3 regions of the Streptomyces sp. NPDC055099 genome follow, and region 2 is predicted to be linked to each of the others. Evidence: riboswitches for the same ligand, from Rfam matches in the RefSeq annotation. Region 2 holds a riboswitch; each other region holds the start of a gene.

Region 1 (4,140 bases), on a different contig from region 2:
ACGGCGTCGGAGCCCACGGCCCACGCCCGGTCGGGGCCGAACGCCACGGCCTCGTTCAGCCCGGCCTGCGGGCGTATCCCCGCCGGGACCGGGACGTGCTGCCAGGCAGCGGGCTCCGCCGCGGCCGAGCTCATGACGGTGATGACGGTCATCGCGACGGCGAGAACCGCGACGAGAAGTCGGCGCACCATGGTCAGCCTCCCAGCCGCTCGCTCATCAGGTTCGGTTTCGAGCCGTAGATCTCGGCGGTCCCGAAGGACAGCAGCGAGGACCCGGCCTTCGTCAGGACACGCGGTTTCACGTCGATCGCGTTCGTGCGCTCAGGGCCGTAGGAGAAGGTGGTGCGGGAGCCGTCGACCCGCGCGTACTTCGACTGGAACGCGCGGTCGCTGCGCACCGGCAGCCACAAGGCGCCGTCCGGGCCGCGCACCATGCCCTCGGTGTAGGTGTCGCCCAAGGGCGGGTAGGTGGTGCGCCAGGTGTGGCCGTTCCAGGTCATGAGGTAGGTGCGGGGCACGCCGTCGGTGTACTGGCTGCCGCCGATCGTGACGCGGCCGGACGGTTCGACCAGCATCGTGTGGATGTTGCTGTTCGGCGGCAGCGGCACCTTCGCGTCCCGCCAGGCGGTGCCGTTCCAGCGCAGGACGGTCGTCCCGTTGGTGGTGTCCCCCCAGGCCCAGGCGTCGGTGGCCGTGCGCGCGGTGATCCCCATCAGGTACAGCACGCCCTCGGGGGTGGACTGTGTGGTCCAGCCGGAGCCGTCGTAGTGCAGGACCTTCAGCCCGGTGTCGTCCTCACCGACCACCCACGCGGCACCGGGCACGGCGGCGAAGTCCTGGTAGACCCACATGGTCTGCGGCAGAGGGACCGTGCTCCACTCTCCCGACCCATCCGATCCTTCCGCCGACCGGCGCAGGATCTCGCCCGCTCCGTCGCGGTTGTGCATGATCCATGTTTCCTTGCCGACGAACTGCACCTCGCCGAGCCAGCCCGACGCCTCGGCGCCGGGGAAGCTCCTGTCCCGGCTCCACGCCGCGCCGTCCCACCGGTACAGCATCGGCCGCACCCAGTCGGTGGTGTGCTCGTTCCCGGTGGCCCAGGCCTCGCCCGGGCCGCGGGCGGCGAGGTCGGACACGGTCACGGGCGGTGCGGCCGCGGGCACCGGCAGCGCCGACCAGCTCGGCGTCACGCCCGGCCTGTCGGCCTCGGCGGAGGGCACGGCCACGGCCGGGGATACGACCGCGACAGGTGATACGGCGGCGGTGCACGCGATGACAAGGCCGATGATGGCCGCACGGAGACCATGGTGACCACGGAGACCAGTGCGACCACTGAGACGACGGAGACCGTTCATGAGACCCCCCAGGAACGCGAAGGTCGCTCACCTTATGGGCATGCACCCGTCGGTGAATAGACGGGTGCATGCCAATTCGAGGGCCCCTTCCGGGAGGTTCCGACAGCCCTGAGCCCCGGCACGCGGTGCGTGCCGGGGCTCAGGGTGGTGGAGGCCGGTATTCCCTAGTAGGGGCCGTTCACGTTGTCGATCGAGCCGTACCGGTCGGCCGCGTAGTTGCAGGCGGCGGTGATGTTGGCGACCGGGTCGTAGCTGTCCAGCGAGGTGCCGGGCACGTGGTAGGCGTCGAAGGTCGGGCCGATGACCTGCAGGAGCCCCTTGGACGGGGTGCCCGCGGCGGCGTTGACGTCCCAGTTGTTGATGGCCAGCGGGTTGCCGGAGGACTCGCGCATGACGTTGCGGTGGATGCCCTCGTAGGTGCCGGGGATGCCGTGCTGGGCCATGACGTCGAGCGACTCCTTGATCCAGCCGTCGAGGTTGTTGGCGTACGTCTTCTTCGCCGGGGCGACGGCGGGCTTGGCCGCGCTCGAGCGCTCGGAGCGGTCGGCCCGCTGGTCGGACGCCTTGGAGGCGGCCGCGTCGTCCGCCGGGGCCTTCTGCCCGATGGTGATCTTGAGGCCGGGGTGGATCAGCTTCGGGTCGGCACCCAGAACGCTGCGGTTGTCCTCGTACAGCTTCTTCCAGCCGCCGCTGACCGAGTGCTCTCGGGCGATCTTGGCGAGAGAGTCGCCCGCCGCGACGACGTAGGTCTTGGGGGCGGCGGCGGGCTTGGCGGCCGCGGCGGGCTGCGCCGCACTGGCGGCGGTCGCGCCGATCACCGGGAGGACGAGCACGGCGCCGCCCGTGCCTGCCGCGGCGATGCCCCGGCTGAGCGCGGTGGACTTGGGGCGGCGGTGCTTACCCTTTGCAGGCATGACGAATTCCTCTCCGTCGCCTACGAGGTGAGCTGTCGGGTTCGGACGGGAGATGTCCGGTCGCACTGTGAATGCGACTTCACCCCTAGCCGTTCCGGAATCCGGATCGGCGGCTTACCTGGGTCCCCCGCTCCTGCCGTGCGTAAGTGAGTGAGTACGGGAAGGGTTTCCGGACAGCGGCAGGATTCGGCGTTCCATCCGGATTGACGGTGACGTTAGGCGAGAATGCCCGGACAGAACAAGGCCGGAATTCACTCGGGGAATGCGCGAGGCCCATTCTCGGAGTCCGCTGCCCGCGCCCTCATTGATCAAATAGCCTCAACTTTGTTTGCGGGAAACGAAAATGCGCCGAGCGGCCCTTGAGGCCCCGATCTGCGGGTGTGACTCATTCCACTGCAGCGCAAGGCCAAGTGGGGTCAGAAGTTGCCTTATTCGCAAAAGCGGACATAATGCGATCCCTATTTTTCATGTCAAAACGGGCATCGCTTTCGGTGGGACCCGGTGCTGACGCCTCATGGCGAACCTGATATAGGGGCTCAGTTCGTGGGCATAAAGCGAGGCGGGGGCGGGATATTGGGCAGCAATTCCCACAACGGCCGTGCTCCTGCCGCCCAGTTGGCGAGCGTGGCGCGGTCCACCAGGTGCATGTGCAGCTGCCGGGCCAGGGGAGCGCACCGCTGGGAGAAGCGTCCGTTGGTCACCATTACCACGATGTCCGCGCCGTGGAGCTGGCGGGCCGTCCCGTTGACGCGCTGCAGGTCGGGTGTGCCGACCGGCGAACCCTGTGCTCCGTTCCTGCGGTGCTTGCACTGAATGACCCACCTGCGGCCCATCGGGTCGGTGGCGACCACGTCCGCCCCGTTGTCACCCGTGCCGCCCGTCTGCCGGGCGTCCATACAGCCGTCGCGGCGCATCAAGTCGCGTACCGCGTACTCGAACTCGCGGTGATGCAATGCGTCCAACCGTGACATCGCATAGCGCAGTTGCCGGCGCCTGACGTCGGCCCACAATGCCCGTTGGCGTCGATGATGCAAGAGCCCAAGGCCCGCCGACGCGGCCGCGACGGCGAAAGCGATCAGTAACCACCAGTGCACGAGAAGCCAGTTGACAATAGGGGCAACCAGTGTGAGCGCCACGGCGGCACCGGCAAGAAGCGCCACAAGTCGCGCTTGTTGCCGCTGCTGCCTTTTGGTCGGGCGTCGCCGGCGCCGTCGCGCAGGCGACCGCCGCGTCATTGCCGACCGCCATGGAGTGAAAAGAGCCTGACAAATGACATGAACGGCCCCCCCATTGTCGACGGACTTCTCGTCCGACCTTCCATGCTGGCAGCCGCCACTGGCCATCGGAAAAGATTTGTTCACGTCAGATGCCGGGCAATTTCGCGGCGTTGGCTCCCGGATCTCGGATTCCGTCCGTCAGACGGAGCTGAGCGGATGGGCCGCCGTCGCCGAACGCGGGGGCCAGGCGCGCGGGGCGAGGATGCCGAGGACGTACGCCCGGGCGACCAGGGCGGGGCGCGTGGTGGCGTCCAGAAGTTGCCGCAGGCGGCTCAGGTGGTAGTCGACCGTCTGCCGGGACAGCCGCAGCGAGGCGGCGATGTCACTGTTGCTGCTGCCCTCCGCCAGGAGGGAGAGGATGCGGATCTGCGCGGCGGTGAGCGAGGGATGGGCCTCGTGGGCCAGGCTCTGATGCGTGACGACAGCCCAGACGTGCCGGGCATGGGCAGCCGAATGGCCGACCGTCGTCAGGTGGAGCTGCGCACGGCGTTGCCGCCCCCGGGCGTCGACGAGCACGGCGGACGTCTCCACCCGTCTGGTGCGGCGGGCTATCAGACCGTTCCATCTGCGGTGCAGCCGATCGAGGTCGGGGGCG
Region 2 (4,140 bases):
GAAGCATCCGTCACCCTGCCGAGCGATCCTGCCTCGGTCTCCGCGGCCCGGAAATACGTTGCGAGCATCTTGGCCGAGTGGGGTCTGCCGGGCGAGACCGAGGCGGCCGACACGATCCGGCTCATCGTCTCCGAGCTCGCCACGAACGCCGTCCAGCACACCCGGGGCCAGTCGCCCACCTTCCGGGTGGACATCGAGCTGGACCGGGACGAGCAGCTGCGCATCGGGGTCACCGACAGCCACCCCCGTTATCCCAAGCGGCTGCCCGCCGCCGTCCAGCAGGACAACGGCCGCGGTCTGGTCATCATTCGCTGGCTGACCATGGAGTGCGGCGGCAGGCTGTCGTTCACGCCCACCCCCGAGGGCGGCAAGACGGTCTGGATCGAGCTGCCGTGGACGGCACCCGTCCGCGGTGAGGCCGCGACCCCCTCGACCTCACCCCGCTGACTCGACCTCACCCCGCTGAGCGTGCTCGGGCTGGGGCTCCTCAGCGGGGTCGTGAGGCCCTGACGTCGTCCGAGCTGTCCGAATCCTCGTCGTCGCGCGCACGGCGCAGCAGAAGGGGGAGCAGCCCCCACAGGCCCGCGCACACCAGCAGCGTGGCCGCGCTCGCGATGATCCCGCCGGTCCGGCCCACCGCCACGTCGACGACCAGGAGCACGGCGCCGGAGACCGCGAAGACCAGGACACCCAGACCGATGCCGGCGAGGCGGGACGACACCCGCACGATCAGTGGCTTGGAGTGCTGACCGAAGAGAGACCTGTGCACGGCCGCCGGGGCGGTGAACAACGCCGCGGCGAGCACCGCGAGCAGCAGCGTGGCGACGTAGGTGGTTCGCTGCACCGTGTCGAGCGAGGGGAAGCGCTCGGTGAAGGCGAGCGTCAGCAGGAAGGCGAAGAGGATCTGCACCCCGGCCTGCGTGACGCGCAGCTCCTGGAGGATCTCCGCGAAGTTGCGGTCGGCGCGTTCGAAGCGCGTCTCGTTACGCGATGGGTGGTCCGAGGCGGGAGAACTGTTGTTTTCGGCCATGGCGCACGAGTATCCGCGCCGACGCGCTCCACGCCTGGCGGGCGCGCCGACCGGAGGGCCGGGCGGGGGTCGCCCCGCCCTCCGGCCGATGACGGATGATCAGCGCACCCTGCCGTACCAGACGCTCTTCGTCCAGATCTTCTCGAGCCGCACCTTGGTGTTCGACTTGGGGGCGTGCCAGATCCGGCCCTTACCGGCGTAGATGCCGACGTGGTAGACGTTCCGGCCGGAGTGGAAGAAGACCAGGTCGCCGCGGACGCGGTTGGACGCGGAGATGTGGCGGGTCTTGTTGTACTGCTGGGCGGCGGTGCGTGGCAGCTTCTTGCCCGCGCGCTTGAAGGAGTACTGGGTCAGGCCCGAGCAGTCGAACCGGTGTGGTCCCGTGGCTCCGTAGCGGTACGGAGAGCCTTTCTTTGAGGCGGCGATCTTGAGCGCCTTCGTCCCGTGTGTCGCGGCCTCCGCCTCCGACGTGAGCCCCGGGGCCACGAGGGTGCCGCCTACGACGGCGAGCGTGAGGGCGGATACGGACCCGACCCTGGTGAGCAGCGACGGAACATGATTCAGCGCAGTCATGCGCAACCCTTCGTCAACCGCCTGTGAAGGATGACCTGTCGGATTCGGGCTGACAAAGTTGCCCGGCCGCGTACTGCGGCTTCACCCCAAGGGTCGTTGTCCGGACCTTCCGGACCGACCCGTCATGCCTGGGTCCTCCACTCCTGCCGATGCACCGATGTCGACCGGTCATCCGGGTGGCGGCAGGACTCGGCGTCCGCCCGGACCGCCCCGCCGCTGTGGCGGGGGCTTGTCGTCGGAGAGGATCTTGACCCGACATGGGGTCGAAAACCGAGCCGAAACGGCGTTTTGTGAGGCTCCTCACGGCTGAACCGTTCGGGTGGACACGGTCGGATTCGGGAGCGGGAGAGCGCGCCGGACGATCGTTCGACCAGCACCGGAACGACGAATTCCGGCCCACGCGTACACATCTGACGCAACCGAAGACGTCTCGAAAAAGGAGGAATGTCTACGCTGAATGAGGTAGCCCGTTTGGTTCGTTTGAGATCGGCCCCGGACGCTACGGAGTTCGCAGCCCGGGGTGACGGCTGCTCAGGGGGCGGATGGGGGCGGCACGGTGACCCGCCCGGCCCGCCGCTCTCCGTCGAGCACGCGCAGCGCACGGGCCAGCGTCGGTGCGTGCACGGCGCTTTCACCCCGCTGGTGCATGAGCGTCAGCGCGTCCCGCAGGGCGGTCGCGCTGCCGACCAGGGCCTGGGCCGCGCGCAGTCCTCCGTAGGTGTCCGAGGCGCGGGCGGGGTTGATCCGGCCGAGCAGGTCGACCACTTCGAGGTACCGGTCGATCAACTCGCCCTCGGCGCGGGTGAGTGCGGGCAGCGGGGGAAGCTCGGGCGGCAGCATCGGTGGCTCACCTCGCGTCCGGGGTGCGTGGTTCCGGGCTGCGCGGATCCGGGGAGCGCGGGGAGGACTTGCGGTTCGCGATGATCCCGTCCACCAGGCCGTAGTCGACTGCCCCCGCCGCGTCGAGGATCTTGTCCCGCTCGATGTCGGCCGCGACACGATCGGCGCTCTGCCCCGTGTGCCGGACGAGCAGCTCCTCCAGTCGCGCGCGGGTGCGCAGGAGTTCGTCGGCCTGGATCGCCAGGTCGGAGGTCTGGCCGTGGACCGGCTCGGTCAAGGCGGGCTGATGGAGCAGCACTCGGGCGCCGGGCAGCATGAACCGCTTGCCGGGGGTGCCCGCGGCAAGCAGGACGGCGGCCGACGACGCGGCCTGCCCCAGACATGTCGTCTCCACGTCGCAGGTGACGAACTGGATCGTGTCGTAGATCGCGGTCATCGCGCTGAACGAGCCGCCGGGGGAGTTGACGTAGAGCGCGATGTCGCGGTCGGGCGCCAGGTGTTCGAGGTGCATGAACTGTGCCGTCACGTCGTTGGCCGACGTGTCGTCGATCGGTGTGCCCAGAAAGACGATGCGCTCCTCGAGCAGCTTCGCGTAGGGGTCCAGCGTGCGTCGGCCCGTACTGGAGTGCTCGGTGAACTCGGGCAGGACATGACGGGCGAACGGTCGGTTCATGGCGCGTCTCTCCTCTGTCGGGGTCGGCTGCTCCCATGGCTTCCTGTAAAAAATGTACAGGACGTACGTAACGCCGTGGTGAGAATCGGGGACGGCGTGGGCATGCTCCGCCTCGTCGCGATCTCAACCGCCCCCAGCCGAAAGCGCCGTATGACTGCGTCCGAGCTCGTCCACCTCACCGCCCGCGAACTCGCCGCCAGGATCCGCACCCGCGAGGTGTCCGCCCGCGAGGTCGTCCAGGCGCACCTCGACCGGATCGAACAGGTCAACGACCGCGTGAACGCGGTCGTGACGCTCGTGGCGGAACGCGCGCTCGACGAGGCGCGCACCGCGGACGAGGCCGCCGCGAGCGGCGCCGCCCTCGGCCCGCTGCATGGACTGCCCGTCGCCCACAAGGACACCCACGACACCCGCGGCATCCGGACCACCTACGGGACGCCGCTCCTGGCCGACAACGTCCCGGACCGGGACGAGCTGATCGTCGAACGCATCCGCGCCGCCGGGGCGATCACCATCGGCAAGACCAACGTGCCCGAGTTCGCAGCCGGTTCGCACACCGTCAACCCGGTCTTCGGGGCGACCCGCAACCCGTACGACCTCCGCCGGTCCGCGGGCGGCAGCAGCGGGGGAGCGGCGGCCGCGCTCGCGTGCGGCATGCATCCCCTGGCCGACGGCAGCGACATGGGCGGATCGCTGCGCAACCCCGCGTCGTTCTGCAACGTGGTGGGCCTGCGCCCGTCGCCGGGCCGGGTGCCGAGCTGGCCGGACGCCGCGCCCTGGTCGACGATGGCCGTGCAGGGGCCGATGGCACGCACCGTCGCCGACGCGGCTCTGCTGCTCTCCGTCGTCGCCGGTCCCGACCCCCGCTCACCGATCGCCCTGGAGACGCCGGGGAGCGCCTTCGGCGGGTCGCTGGAGCAGGATCTGAAGGGGCTACGGATCGCCTGGTCGCCCGACCTGGGCGGAGCGGTCCCGGTCGACCGCGAGGTCAGGGAGGTGCTCGCGCCCGCCGTCGCGGTCTTCG
Region 3 (4,140 bases), on a different contig from region 2:
GCAGCAGGTGGCGGTGCTGCGCGCCGGAGGTACGGCGGCCTGACCGGCAGGCACGACAAGGAATCGCGTAAACCGGCTAACTCCCCACCGCCCGAAGCGCGTTCCCTGCGCGTGTGGCGGCTGTTCCGGGCCCGTCGTGGAGTGTGCGACGGGCCCGGGTGGTGATACCCGATCGGATGGACGGGCCTCTGCGGCTATGCTCGTGGGGTGCGTCCGCACGGACCGTTAGCTCAATTGGCAGAGCAGTGGACTTTTAATCCATTGGTTGTGGGTTCGAGTCCCACACGGTCTACCGAGAAGGCCCAGGTCGGGGAGTTCCCCGAGCTGGGCCTTCGGTGTGTTCTGGGGTGTTCAGGCGGGCAGTGCGGCGCGGGCGTGGTCGATGACGTTGCCGTTGGAGCAGTTGTTGGCGTGGTCGCCCACCCAGTCTCCGAGGACCGGCACCACCGCGACTTCCTGGAGGCACACGGCGGATGCCGTGAAGTTCCAGGCGTTGGCGGCGTCCACGCCGCCGCCGAAGTTGGAGTCGTTGTCGGCGTGGGCCGGTGCCGCCATGGCGAGAGAGCCGATGACCAGCATGCCTGCGGTGATGATCTTCTTCATGAGCTGGCCAACGACGCCCGGCCCGCAGCGTCACGCGCCTCGTTCCCATGGCTCCGTTTGCAGGCCGTTCGCAACCGGTTCGCTTTCACTCCCCCTGATGGCGTAGAGTTGCATTCAACGGCGCGGGGTGGAGCAGCTCGGTAGCTCGCTGGGCTCATAACCCAGAGGTCGCAGGTTCAAATCCTGTCCCCGCTACTAAAGACCGAAGGCCCGGATCCAGAAATGGATTCGGGCCTTCGGTGTTTCCGCCGCCATGAGTCCCCATGTGTCGCCATGTGTCGCCATGAGCCGAGATTGGAGTCGGTAGCCCGGTCGGCCCACACCGGTCGCCCCGCGCCGCCCCTCCGGGAACCCTGAGTGAGTGGGGCAGCGAGGTGGAATCGGCGGGGGCGGCGGCAAGCGGCCCGATGTGCGGCACGAGCGGGCGCTCGTGCGGGCTCTTCCCCTGCTGCTCATCGTCGTCGGGATCGTGTACGACGTGTCGACCCCGCCCAGGTTCACCGCCGTACCCCTGTTCACCGCGGCCCCCCTCATCGCGGCACCCTTCTACTCGCTGCTCAGCACCACCCTCATCGGCGCCGCCTCCTGCTCCGCCGTGCTCGCCCTGCACTTCAAGACCAGTACCACCACCGACGTCGAGGCCGTCACCGAACTGATCACGGTGGTGACCGTCGCCGTCCTGGCCGTCGTCATCAACCGCGTCGTACGCCGCAGCGACAAACAGCTCGCGTCCGCCCGCTCCATCTCCGAGGCCGCCCAGCGCGCGGTGCTGCCCCAGCCGGACCCCCGTATCGGCGGCCTCGACGTCGCGGCGCGGTACGAGGCCGCGGAGGCCGACGCGTTCATCGGGGGCGATCTGTACGCCGTGCAGGACACCCCGCACGGCGTCCGCGTCATCGTCGGCGACGTGCGGGGCAAGGGCATGGGCGCGGTGGCGGCCGTCGCCGTGGTGATCGGGGCGTTCCGGGAGGCCGCCGAGCAGGAGGCGACGCTGGAGGCCGTGGCGCAGCGCCTGGAGCGCGCCCTCGCGCGGGAGGGCACACGACGCGACGGGCTCGACGCCTTCGAGGGGTTCACCACCGCCGTCCTCGCGGAGATCCCGCACGGCGACGGTCTGGTGCGTCTCATCAACCGCGGGCACCCGGGCCCGCTGCTCCTGCGCGGCGACGGACGGCTGTGCGTCCTGACCGCCACCGAGCCCGCGCTGCCGCTGGGGATGGGCGAGCTGGGCGCCTGGCCGGACCGCGCGGACGAGACGGAGTTCCCGCCGGGGGCGATGCTGCTGCTCTACACCGACGGGCTCTCCGAGGCGCGTGACACCCGGGGCGAGTTCTACGACCCGGCGGCGCGGCTCGGCGGCCGGATCTTCCCGGGGCCGGGCGGCCCGGACGCGCTCCTGACGACGCTCGTCGAGGAGGTGCGGCGGCACACCGGCGGAGGGGGGACCGACGACATGGCGTTGCTGGCGGTGCGGCGGCCGCTGTCACCGGCCGTGACGGAAGGACACCACTCCGCATAACAACTGACGTACTGTCAAGGAGATGTGAAGCTCCGGTGTGTGAAGAAGTGGGGTCAACTCGCCCCGTTCCGGCCCCCGGTGTCCCGATAAGTACGGGCCATGAGCGTTAACGATCAGTCGGAACAGCTTGGAATACCGGCCTGCTGTCTATTAACGTTCGATAACGCAGCGCGGTCGTCCCAGCCGTCACTCGAGTCGGCTCCGCGCGCACGCGCCTAATCCCGAAAGGGAGCCGGGGAACCACTAATTGGGGTGAATCGGGCATCTGTGCCTCCGTGCCAGATGTTCGTAGGAGACCTTCCTGCTCCGAACCCGTCAGCTAACCCGGTAGGCGAGAAGGAAGGAAAGGAGTGCGCCCCAGTGGCGTCCAACCGCCCTGCCCCCCAAGGCGTTTACGTACCGAATGACGACGATTTCGGTGGGTACGACGACAATTCCTGGGAGGAATGGAACCCCACCGAGGAGTCCATCCGTCCCGTCCGCGGCAGGCACCGCGTGCACAAGCGGGGTGGTGGCGGGCTCGCCCGCAGCTCCACGGTTCTCGGCGTAGGCGTCATCGCCGCCGTCGGCGCGGGCGGCATCGCCACCGCGCAGGACGGCAAGCCCCCGGTCTCCATCGCCATGCCGGACCTCTCGGCCGTCACGGACTCGCTGCCGGAGGCCAAGTCGCTTCCGGGCGTGGGGTCCCTGATATCCGACGACGCGTCCGACTCGGGTTCCGCGGACAACGGCGTGGTGACCGCCGCCGCGCCCCTCAGTGCCGCCGGTCTCAGCGCCGCCGACACCGAGCAGGGCACCACGGACGCGGGCGAGGCACTGCGGGCCCGCATCATGGAGCAAGCCGAGAACCAGCAGGACCAGGCCGACGACGCGGTCCAGAAGGCCGCCGAGGAAGCCGCCGTGAAGCAGGCCGCCGAACAGGCCGCCGCCAAGCAGTCCGCGGCCGAGAAGAAGATCGCCGCCGAGAAGGCCGCCGCCAAGAAGAAGGCCGAGGCCGAGGCCAAGAAGAAGGCCGAGGCGGAGCGCCTGGCCAAGCTCGCGAAGAGCTACACCCTCCCCGTCGCCTCGTACACGCTCACCGGCACCTTCGGTCAGCCCGGCTCCATGTGGTCCTCCGGCTACCACACCGGCCTGGACTTCGCGGCTCCGACGGGCACGCCCATCAAGGCCGTCCACTCCGGCACCATCAAGGAGGCCGGCTGGGCGGGGGCGTACGGCTACCGCACGGTCCTCGAACTCGACGACGGCACCGAGGTGTGGTTCTGCCACCAGTCCTCGATGAACGTCAGCGCGGGCCAGAAGGTCACCACCGGCGAGACCATCGGCCGCGTCGGCGCCACCGGCAACGTCACCGGCGCGCACCTCCACATGGAGGTCCACCCGGGCGGCGACGCCACCGGGGTCGACCCGGCGGCGTGGCTGCGCGGCAAGGGCCAGTCGATCTGAGGTAACCCCAGAACCCCGGCGGTCCTGGCGACAACCCCCCGACGCCAGGGCTGCCGGTTCGGCGTGCGTGTCCCATCCGATGGAATCCGGATCCCGTTGTACGGAATGCCGAAGTCCGCAAGGGCGTTGATCCCCTCATGACTTCTCTCCGCAAGCTTGGCTCGTCCGACCTCGAGGTCTTCCCGCTCGCGCTGGGCGGCAACGTCTTCGGCTGGACGGCCGACCAGGCGCAGTCCTTCGACGTGCTCGACGCCTACACCGCCGCCGGCGGCAACTTCATCGACACCGCCGACGTCTACTCGGCCTGGGCACCGGGCAACAAGGGCGGCGAGTCCGAGACCGTCATCGGCAACTGGCTCGCCGCGCGCGGCAACCGCTCCGACGTCGTGCTCGCCACCAAGGTCGGCGCCCACCCCGACTTCAAGGGCCTGTCCGCGAACACCATCAAGGCCGGTGCCGAGGAGTCGCTGCGCCGTCTGCGCACCGATTACATCGACCTCTACTACACGCACTACGACGACCCGACCGTCTCGGTCGAGGAGGTCATCGGCGCGCTCGACGACCTGGTGACG

The links. A riboswitch is a leader RNA that binds a small molecule or an ion and turns the genes downstream of it on or off. The one in region 2 is predicted to bind cyclic di-AMP.
Region 1: it holds a riboswitch for cyclic di-AMP, as region 2 does, so the genes downstream of both, ACWFRU_RS05575 (LysM peptidoglycan-binding domain-containing protein) here and ACWFRU_RS13375 (C40 family peptidase) in region 2, are expected to answer to the same signal.
Region 3: it holds a riboswitch for cyclic di-AMP, as region 2 does, so the genes downstream of both, ACWFRU_RS32190 (M23 family metallopeptidase) here and ACWFRU_RS13375 (C40 family peptidase) in region 2, are expected to answer to the same signal.

The regions. Positions count from the first base shown of each region.
Region 1 covers NZ_JBSGUA010000002.1:269,119-273,258, reverse strand. Annotated here, with positions in the region: gene ACWFRU_RS05585 (hypothetical protein) at 1-191, opposite strand, end outside; gene ACWFRU_RS05580 (hypothetical protein) at 194-1,354, opposite strand; gene ACWFRU_RS05575 (LysM peptidoglycan-binding domain-containing protein) at 1,519-2,268, opposite strand; cyclic di-AMP (ydaO/yuaA leader) riboswitch at 2,271-2,427, opposite strand; gene ACWFRU_RS05570 (restriction endonuclease) at 2,805-3,230, opposite strand; gene ACWFRU_RS05565 (PAS domain S-box protein) at 3,684-4,140, opposite strand, start outside.
Region 2 covers NZ_JBSGUA010000004.1:416,124-420,263, reverse strand. Annotated here, with positions in the region: gene ACWFRU_RS13385 (ATP-binding protein) at 1-447, shown strand, start outside; gene ACWFRU_RS13380 (DUF6328 family protein) at 488-1,030, opposite strand; gene ACWFRU_RS13375 (C40 family peptidase) at 1,130-1,603, opposite strand; cyclic di-AMP (ydaO/yuaA leader) riboswitch at 1,607-1,770, opposite strand; gene ACWFRU_RS13370 (hypothetical protein) at 2,135-2,443, opposite strand; gene ACWFRU_RS13365 (ATP-dependent Clp protease proteolytic subunit) at 2,451-3,116, opposite strand; gene ACWFRU_RS13360 (amidase) at 3,267-4,140, shown strand, end outside.
Region 3 covers NZ_JBSGUA010000016.1:20,934-25,073, reverse strand. Annotated here, with positions in the region: gene ACWFRU_RS32215 (LamG-like jellyroll fold domain-containing protein) at 1-43, shown strand, start outside; tRNA gene ACWFRU_RS32210 (tRNA-Lys) at 220-292, shown strand; gene ACWFRU_RS32205 (hypothetical protein) at 352-603, opposite strand; tRNA gene ACWFRU_RS32200 (tRNA-Met) at 725-798, shown strand; gene ACWFRU_RS32195 (PP2C family protein-serine/threonine phosphatase) at 965-2,122, shown strand; cyclic di-AMP (ydaO/yuaA leader) riboswitch at 2,325-2,471, shown strand; gene ACWFRU_RS32190 (M23 family metallopeptidase) at 2,483-3,568, shown strand; gene ACWFRU_RS32185 (aldo/keto reductase) at 3,706-4,140, shown strand, end outside.